Regions from separate parts of the Sporosarcina sp. NPDC096371 genome, predicted to be linked through region 2. Evidence: riboswitches for the same ligand, from Rfam matches in the RefSeq annotation. Region 2 holds a riboswitch; each other region holds the start of a gene.
The links. A riboswitch is a leader RNA that binds a small molecule or an ion and turns the genes downstream of it on or off. The one in region 2 is predicted to bind S-adenosylmethionine.
Positions count from the first base shown of each region.

Region 1 (3,287 bases), on a different contig from region 2:
CCTTTGCTTGCATGGCCAATAGCTCGTCTATTGTTACATCTCTAAACATGTTTTTCACCTTCTACCTAAATTATGAAACGATGATATGCCCTTTGTTTTCCTCGGTTACTTCTCCAATAATCCGTGCATCGACACCTTGTTGTTGGAGTTCGTCCAAGAGTTTAATGGCTTCTTGCTCTGCTACTGCAATGAGTAATCCACCAGAAGTTACAGCATCACATAAAATCCAGCGATCCATTTGATCTAGTGTATCCGAATAAGTCACACTTTCTGCTACGTGGGCAAAGTTATTTTTTGTGCCTCCAGGTATCTTGCCAGCTTCAGCAAGTTCTCTTGTACGTGGTAGGACGGGCACTTGGTTGGCTTGTATGTGAATGCCGACATTACTTGCTTTCGCCATTTCAGATGTATGTCCGAGTAAACCGAATCCTGTCACATCTGTGGCGGCGTGGACATCGTAGTTGGCCATTGTTTCAGCGGTAGTTTTGTTGAGCGTGGTCATCACTTTTGTCACTTCAACAACTTCGTCTTCAGACAATAACCCATTTTTCAATGACGTCGTGTAAATACCAACTCCAATCGGTTTTGTTAATAATAGTTTGTCGCCGGGCTTGGCACCTGCGTTTGTCCGTACTTTATCGGGATGAACGACACCCGTGACGGCAAGTCCGAATTTAGGTTCTTGATCATCGATGGAATGACCACCAACAAGTGTGACACCCGCTTCTTGTAATTTATCGCCAGCTCCACGTAAAATCGCCGCGAGGATGTCTTTATCTAACGTAGCGATAGGGAAAGCAACGATATTGAGGGCAGTGAGAGGTGTGCCCCCCATGGCATAGACATCGCTAATGGCATTGGTTGCAGCAATTTGTCCGAAATCGTAAGGGTCGTCAACAATGGGCGTGAAAAAGTCCAGTGTCTGTACCATTGCGATGTCGTCTGTCAGTTTGTAAACACCTGCATCATCACTTGTGTCGAGACCGACGAGTACATTCGGATTTGGCGTGGCAGCGGGAAGACTGCGTAATACTTGTGCTAAGTCAGCAGGACCAATTTTACAGCCGCAGCCACCTTTTGTTGTAAGGGAAGTCAATTTTACTGGGATTATTTTTTCCATTGTGCATCCGCCTTTCAATTATAAATCTATTGTTAATCTTAACACATTTTCGGTAAATGCTTGGTGAGTGGCATCCCAGAGCGGCGGAGTGGGTCCAATGGAACTAATTATTCCATATTCTAATGTAGCGAATTATTTCATTACTTCCCAAAAAAGGTATTGCAAATTTTCGGGGAATAGCGTAAGGTTGTCAATAATAGAAATTTAACTTAATTCAACCGTGGTTTAAACCTCGGTTGAGTGGGGAGGAATGAAGTTCAATTCCTCCTTGTTAAAGCCTCCGGCGGATGTCACAGATTTTGAATTGCAGGCAGTCTAAGTTCGCGACGTCCTGTCGCAACGACTGCATACCCACGTCCTGTGGGCACAATTCAAAATCTGGACGCAATTACGCCGAGGCGTAATTGATAAAAACAATTTAATAGTTTTTCTTATCTAGAGAGGTATAGGGACTGGCCCGTTGACACCTCAGCAACCACCATAGTTGGTACGGTGCTAATTCCAGCAAGTTGAGCAATTGACTTGATAGATGAGGAATAGACTTATTCAAATGAGAGTCTTCTTCCTTTATTCAACCAGAGGAGAAGGCTTTTTTGTTTCTATAAAGATTTCTGAAACAGAACATATAAACAAGGGAACTAGAGAGGGGATATACAGTTGGTGAATTTACTAGAGGCGATGAAAGAACGTATTTTGATTGGTGATGGAGCGATGGGCACACTGCTTTACACAAATGGAGTGGACCGTTGTTTTGAGGAGCTAAATTTGACGCATCCTGAACAAGTGCTTCATGTTCACCAAGCCTATATTGAGGCGGGGGCAGATGTCATTCAAACGAATACATATGGCGCCAACTATATAAAGTTAGCGCGCTATGGATTGGAAGATCGTGTAGAGGCAATCAATAAGGCTGCCGTTGAAATTGCGAAACGAGCTGCCGGTGAAAATACATTTATCCTTGGGACAATTGGTGGCATCCATGGTTCAAAAACACTGATTGGCACGAAGGAAGAGATTGAGCGTAGTTTCAGAGCGCAGCTGAAATGCCTACTTTCTGAAGGTGTGGATGGGATTCTCTTGGAGACGTATTATGATTTTGATGAATTAACAACGGTGCTCAGCATTGCGCGTCAGGAGACGGATATCCCAATCATTACGAATGTTTCTATGCATGAAGCAGGTGTGTTACAAAATGGCTTGGCATTGGCGGATGCTTTGCAACAGTTGGAGGCGCTAGGGGCAGACGTTGTGGGCGTCAACTGTGGATTAGGACCTTACCATATGTTGCAAGCTTTAGAGGGGGTGCCGTTGCCAAAGCATGCCTTATTGGCAGTGTATCCAAATGCTAGTTTCCCTAGTTATACGGATGGGAAATTGACATATGAAAACGAACCTGATTATTTCGGTAAACTGGCGCTTCATTTCCGTAAGGAGGGTGTTGGGCTATTAGGGGGATGTTGTGGTACGACGCCAGCCCATATTCGTGCACTGGTAGAGGGGCTAACGAATCGTGCGCATGTGCAAGACAAACAAGTGAAACAGCACAAAGTGAAAGTGAACGTCACAGCGTCGAGGGATCTTGACAAACCGACTTTGCTTGAAACAGTGAAAAAGAGGCATTCGATTATTGTTGAGCTGGATGCGCCGAAGCATTTAAATACGGCGAAGTTTTTTGAAGGGGCGCAGGCATTACATGATGCAGGTGTCGATGCCATTACGTTAGCTGATAATTCCTTGGCATCTCCGCGAATTTGTAATGCATCGATGGGATCACTCGTTAAACAAAGAATAGGTGCAACACCACTTGTCCATGTGACATGCCGAGACCGGAATCTCATTGGTTTGCAGTCGCATCTCATGGGCTTGCATACAATGGGCATTACAGAATTACTGGCGATTACAGGAGATCCAACGAAAATTGGTGATTTCCCTGGCGCAACATCTGTTTTCGATATGACTTCTTTTGAATTGATTACAATGATTAAGCAGTTCAATGAGGGGATTTCATGGTCAGGTAAGTCATTGCAACAGAAAACATCCTTTACAGTGGCGGCGGCGTTTAATCCAAATGTGCGTCAAATCGATCGAGCTGTGCAAAGGATGGAGAAGAAAATTGAGGCTGGAGCTGATTATTTTATTACGCAGCCGATTTATAGCCCGGAGAAAA
Region 1 covers NZ_JBIWFE010000012.1:45,013-48,299, forward strand. Annotated here, with positions in the region: gene mnmH (tRNA 2-selenouridine(34) synthase MnmH) at 1-49, opposite strand, end outside; gene selD (selenide, water dikinase SelD) at 71-1,120, opposite strand; SAM riboswitch class I at 1,549-1,656, shown strand; gene ACIQ0H_RS20655 (bifunctional homocysteine S-methyltransferase/methylenetetrahydrofolate reductase) at 1,781-3,287, shown strand, end outside.
Region 1: another riboswitch for S-adenosylmethionine. It lies ahead of ACIQ0H_RS20655 (bifunctional homocysteine S-methyltransferase/methylenetetrahydrofolate reductase); the one in region 2 lies ahead of ACIQ0H_RS10065 (methionine ABC transporter ATP-binding protein).

Region 2 (3,287 bases):
ATTGTTATGGATTTCTCGTCATTCGAAACATTTTTGTCTTTTCCTCCACAAGCAGCCAGTACAGCTACTAGGGCAATCATCATACAAGTAATCAGTAGTTTTTTCATGATGTCATCTCTCCTCTGTTATCGTTTATCAACTGATTTTGAAATCCAATCTCCTGCAAACTGAATAATTTGTACAAGCACAATTAAAATAAGTACTGTTACAACCATGATTGTTTCGTCATAACGGTAGTAGCCATAACGGATGGCCAAATCTCCCATTCCACCTCCGCCGACAACCCCTGCCATTGCGGAATAGGCAACCAAACTGATGACAGTCAACGTCAGCCCTTGGATAATACTTGACTTTGCTTCCGGTAATAATACGTTGCGGATGATCATCCAAGGACTTGCACCAATTGAAATCGCCGCTTCAATGACACCCTTATCGATTTCTCGAAGTGAAGTCTCCACAATTCGTGCAAAAAATGGAATGGCCGCTGCTGACAAAGATACACTAGCTGCCGTCGGACCAATTGACGTACCGACTAGAAGTGTAGTCAAAGGAATGAGTAACACAAGTAAAATGATATAAGGAATGGACCGGACCATATTGGTGATGAAACCTAGAATCGATTTCACTATAATATTTTCTAGGAACAATCCTTTATCCGTCGCAAATAGTAAAATGCCCAATGGTAACCCAATGATCAACGCAACAACAAGTGAGATCCCCACCATGAAAAGTGTTTCACCAAATGCCTTTGTCATATCTGGCAGTAATTCAATGATTTGTTGTACATCAATTCCCATTGCCGATCACCTCCACTTGTACATGACGAGATGATAGATATGCGATGGCTTGCTCAACAGCCGCCGGTTCTCCCAGCAACTCCATCACAAATATTCCCAGTGGCATTTCTTGAATATACTCAATCGATCCATGCAAGAAATTACCCGTTACGTTGTATTTTTGGATAGTTTCAGAGATAACACTCTCACCTGCGACATTTCCTTTGAACATCAATTTCACAATACGTCCTGTGCAATTTGCTAAAATAGCTGCCGGAACGTCAAAGGACACTACACTGCTGATGAATTCTTTCGTTAGTTCTTCTTGAGGATCCGAAAAAACATCATACACTTGTCCTTCTTCAATCACTTTTCCATTTTGCATAATCGCCATGCGATTACAAATTTCTTTTACCACATGCATCTCATGCGTGATTAACACAATTGTAATCTGTAGCTCCAAATTGATTTTCTTTAATAATCGTAAAATCGACAAAGTCGTATTTGGATCCAAGGCGGATGTTGCTTCATCACAGAGTAAAACGGATGGGTTATTAGCAAGCGCTCGGGCAATTCCAACTCGTTGCTTTTGCCCTCCACTCAATTGTGCAGGATAGACATTTCGTTTATCCGACAAACCGACCATTTCAAGCAACTCTGCTACACGGTCACTAATTCGAGCCTCAGGTGTTTTTGCTGCACGTAATGCGAATGCAATATTTTCATATACCGTCTTTTGGCTAATTAAATAAAAGTGCTGAAAAATCATACCGATTTTCAATCTTGCTTGACGCAAGCTTTTCCCTCTTAACTTCGTCAAATTAACGCCATCTATTAAGATTGTACCTTCCGTAGGCTTTTCCAATAGATTCAAGCAGCGAATCAGCGAACTTTTCCCAGCACCTGAATAACCGACAATGCCGAAAATGTCACCCTTGTTAATCTCGAGCGAAACGTTATCGACACCTCTTACAATCCTATCTTTAGTTTGATAAATCTTCGAGACCTTTTGGATTTGAATCATTGACTTCTCCTCTTTCTATTCAATCAACTACGCTGTGGATTTTTATGTAATTCGGAAAAAATTCTGATCAATATAATAAAAAATACCTCTTTCATAAATGAAAGAAGCACCGAAAATATCGTTTCAGCTTATCTTTCAGAATAACATTCACTCTGTAGGAGTTGGCACCTTCCTCGTTGTATACAAGGGGTTGCTGGACGTCATCGGGCCTATCCCTCGGTCGCTCATGATAAGTTACATATGTAATTGTTTGAAGCTTAAGTTATATAGTAGTCTGAACCAACTAAATTGTCAACACAATAATACAATTGACAACTAGTGCAATATTGCTATTAAGTCAATAACTCCTGTATACTAGCATATAAATAATTGACTACTCAAATGAAAGAGGTAATCCTATGACACTCTCAAATCGGTTGAAAAATTTACCACCACACTTCTTTTCATCACTCGTTCGAAATGTAGAGCAAGCACTTTCGGAAGGACGAGACGTGATTAACTTAGGGCGAGGCAATCCAGACCAACCTACTCCACCCCATATAGTCAAGGCTTTACAGGAAGCCGTTGAAGACCCAGCTACGCATGGCTATTCCCCTTTCAGAGGGATTGCAGAATTCAAACAAGCTGCTGCAGACTTTTACAAACGCGAATTCAATGTCGATATCGACCCTAAAACGGAAGTAGCGGTTCTATTTGGTACAAAGCCTGGATTAGTCGAATTACCCCTTGCTTTGATGAATGAAGGGGAATTACTTTTACTACCGGATCCTGGTTATCCAGATTATTTATCAGGTGTGAGCTTAGCAAATATTAACTACGAAACTATGCCCTTACTCGCAGAAAATAATTATTTTCCGGATTACAGCGCCTTAACTGACGAACAAAAAAAGGCAAAGTTAATGTATTTAAACTACCCAAACAACCCAACAAGTGCCACTGCAACCATTCCGTTTTTTGAAGAAACGATTGCTTTGGCTAAGTCCAATGACATTGCCATTATGCATGACTTTGCTTACGGCGGAATTGGCTTTGACGGCAAAAAACCACTTAGTTTCCTACAGGTAGAGGGTGCTAAAGAGGTCGGAATTGAAATGTACACCTTGTCAAAAACGTATAATATGGCCGGTTGGCGCGTAGGATTCGCGGTCGGTAATGCCGAAATTATTAAAGCCATCGGTACCTTGCAAGATCATTTATTCATCGATATTTTCCCAGCCATTCAACGCGCCGCTGCCGTCGCATTATCAGGCAGTCAAGACTGTGTGGATGAGCTGATTGCTCTATATGAAAGTCGCCGCAACGTTTTAATCACTGAGTGCAATCGAATTGGTTGGAATGTGGTGGCTCCCTCCGCGTCATTTTTCGCGTGGCTACCTGTTCCCACAGGCTATACAAGTGAATCGTTCACAGACCTTCTTTTAAATAAGGCCGATGTAGCCGTTGCGCCAGGTCATGCTTTTGGCGTGCACGGTGAAGGCTATGTACGC
Region 2 covers NZ_JBIWFE010000003.1:284,123-287,409, reverse strand. Annotated here, with positions in the region: gene ACIQ0H_RS10075 (MetQ/NlpA family ABC transporter substrate-binding protein) at 1-107, opposite strand, end outside; gene ACIQ0H_RS10070 (methionine ABC transporter permease) at 126-797, opposite strand; gene ACIQ0H_RS10065 (methionine ABC transporter ATP-binding protein) at 787-1,800, opposite strand; SAM riboswitch class I at 1,926-2,036, opposite strand; gene ACIQ0H_RS10060 (pyridoxal phosphate-dependent aminotransferase) at 2,199-3,287, shown strand, end outside.

Region 3 (3,287 bases), on a different contig from region 2:
GGTCAAATCCTCTTAATGTTTCAAAACTTATTCTATTATAACAAGTGTTAAATCTTATACCGATTTTTATTAAATATCAACAATCCTTACGAAAACAACCTAAAAAAAAGCACAGCAAGCGGGATAGCCCCACTTGCTGTGCTTTCTTTAATTCTATTACTGTCCTGCTTGTTCTTTCAACGCAGCAGCTCTATCAGTCTGCTCCCATGGTAAATCGATGTCTGTACGACCGAAGTGACCATACGCAGCAGTTTGTTTGTAAATTGGACGACGTAGGTCAAGCATTTTAATGATGCCGGCTGGACGTAGATCGAATAATCCACGTACAAGCTCAACTAATTTGCTTTCCGCTACTGTGCCTGTTCCGAATGTATCGATTGAAATCGATACAGGTTGCGCTACGCCAATTGCATAGGCAAGTTGCACTTCACAACGGTCTGCAAGTTCTGCAGCCACGATGTTTTTTGCAACATAACGAGCTGCATAAGAAGCCGAACGGTCGACTTTTGTTGCATCTTTCCCAGAGAACGCGCCGCCACCATGACGTGCGTAGCCACCGTATGTGTCAACGATGATCTTGCGGCCTGTTAGACCCGCATCCCCTTGTGGTCCACCGATTACAAAGCGGCCTGTCGGGTTAATGAAGTATTTTGTATTGTCGTCAATCAATTCGGCTGGTACAACCGCGCCAATGACAACTTCTTTTATATCACGCTGAATTTGCTCAAGCGTCACTTCTGGATGATGTTGCGTTGAAATGACGATTGTATCAATTCGTACTGGATTATTGTCGTCATCGTACTCTACTGTTACTTGCGTTTTCCCATCAGGGCGTAAGTAATCTAGCGTCTCGTCTTTACGTACTTGTGCAAGACGGCGTGAAAGTTTGTGCGCTAGGCTAATTGGAAGTGGCATAAGTTCTGGTGTTTCATTACAAGCATAACCGAACATCAAACCTTGGTCACCTGCACCAATTGCTTCAAGTTCATCGTCTGTCATAGAACCTTCGCGCGCTTCAAGTGCTTGGTCAACGCCCGCAGCAATGTCAGCTGATTGTTCGTCAATCGCAGTAAGGACTGCAGATGTCTCCCAATCGAAACCAAATTTAGCACGTGTGTAACCAATTTCTTTAACCGTTTCACGAACTACTTTTGGAATATCCACATACGTTGACGTTGTAATTTCCCCCGCAACAAGGACAAGTCCTGTTGTAATGGTAGTTTCACATGCCACACGTGCATTTGGATCTTCTGCAATAATCGCATCTAAAATGGCATCCGAGATCTGGTCACACATTTTATCCGGATGTCCCTCTGTTACTGATTCTGATGTAAATAGTCGACGATTTGTCATGTTAGTTCCTCCTTATATCCTACGAGATTGATACGGTACTCATATGTCCCATGTAGAGTCCCATTCCTATAGGAAATGAAACTACAAGCCACTGCGAGCTCTATACACGAGGATAAAGGGCGATATCATATAAAAAGCCCTTCACTCACGTATTAACTACATGAGTGAAGGGCATGATTTCAAAAGCACCTTTCACTCTTATCATACAAGACATCCGCCGGAGGCATTATCTGAATTCAGATAAACGTCTTGCTACAGGTTTGGCACCTTCGCGCAGACACCATGTCTATGCAGGTTGCCGGGTTTCATAGGGCCTGACCCCTCCACCAGCTCGGGATAAGAGTATCCGTTCAAGTATCCATATTACGAAAAACAGCGATATTTGTCAATTCTTTTTAGCTTTTCGCATATAATTAGTTGCAGTTTGAATTAGTATAGACTATTATTCTTAATGTGTTATACTAATTCAAAGAATGTGATGTCACCCAAACTGATTGGGACTATACGCAAAGGATGGTACATAATTATGATATCAGCGAAAATTGGCGACGAATTGAAGGATCTTCTTTTAGGAAAAAACGTGAACGTACAGCTTTCTGTTCCACAACTTGTTGAAAAAGCAACAGCACGCGGGGAGGCACAACTTACCGCGGATGGTGCAGTCACGGCTCAAACAGGCAAGTATACAGGGCGCTCTCCTAAAGATAAGTATATCGTCGAGGAAGCGTCTTCTAAAGACAAGATCGATTGGGGTAGCGTCAATCGTCCAATCTCTTCCGAAATTTTCGATTCATTATATAGCAAGGTCATTAATCATTTAAAAGGCAATGACGAATTATTCGTTTTCAAAGGATTTGCTGGTGCAGACCCGGCTTCACGTCTTGCGATTCAAGTTGTCAATGAGTTTGCATGGCATAACTTGTTCGTTCATAACCTATTCATCCGTCCATCGGAAGAGGAATTGAAGAATCACGAAGCTCAATTTACAATCCTATCAGCTCCTTCTTTCAAAGCAGATCCAGCTGTTGACGGTACCAATTCTGAGACTTTCATCATCGTGTCGATGGAAAAACGTATTGTCTTGATTGGCGGAACTGAATATGCGGGAGAAATGAAAAAATCCATCTTCTCCATCATGAACTACTTGCTTCCTGAAAACGGTATTATGCCGATGCACTGTTCAGCTAACGTTGGAGAAGACGGCGATGTTGCCTTATTCTTCGGTCTTTCTGGTACAGGTAAAACAACGCTTTCTGCTGATGCAGACCGTAAACTAATCGGTGACGATGAGCACGGTTGGTCTGATACGGGTGTGTTCAATATTGAAGGTGGTTGCTACGCTAAATGTATTAATTTATCGCAGGAAAAAGAACCTGAAATCTTTGGCGCCATCCGTTTTGGTTCAGTTTTAGAAAACGTTGTTGTCGATCCTAACACACGTATTCCTAATTACGATGATGGTTCACTGACTGAAAATACGCGTGCAGCTTACCCAATTCAAGCAATCGATAATATTGTTGATCCTTCTGTTGCGGGTCATCCGAAAACAATCGTGTTCTTAACAGCAGACGCGTTCGGTGTATTGCCTCCGATCTCGAAGTTGACGAAAGAACAAGCGATGTACCACTTCCTAAGCGGTTTCACATCGAAACTTGCAGGAACTGAGCGTGGTATTACATCACCAGAAGCTACTTTCTCAACATGCTTCGGTTCACCTTTCTTACCACTCCATGCAACAGTCTATGCTGAAATGCTTGGTAAGAAAATCGATGAGCATGATGCACAAGTATTCCTAGTCAACACTGGCTGGACTGGCGGCGTATATGGCGTTGGTAAACGTATGGATCTGAAACACACACGCGCAATGGTACGTGCAGCACTTGCAGGGACATTAAACAACGTCGAAACAACAACAAACGATGTATTCGGCCTTG
Region 3 covers NZ_JBIWFE010000008.1:181,513-184,799, forward strand. Annotated here, with positions in the region: gene metK (methionine adenosyltransferase) at 157-1,353, opposite strand; SAM riboswitch class I at 1,577-1,696, opposite strand; gene pckA (phosphoenolpyruvate carboxykinase (ATP)) at 1,880-3,287, shown strand, end outside.
Region 3: another riboswitch for S-adenosylmethionine. It lies ahead of metK (methionine adenosyltransferase); the one in region 2 lies ahead of ACIQ0H_RS10065 (methionine ABC transporter ATP-binding protein).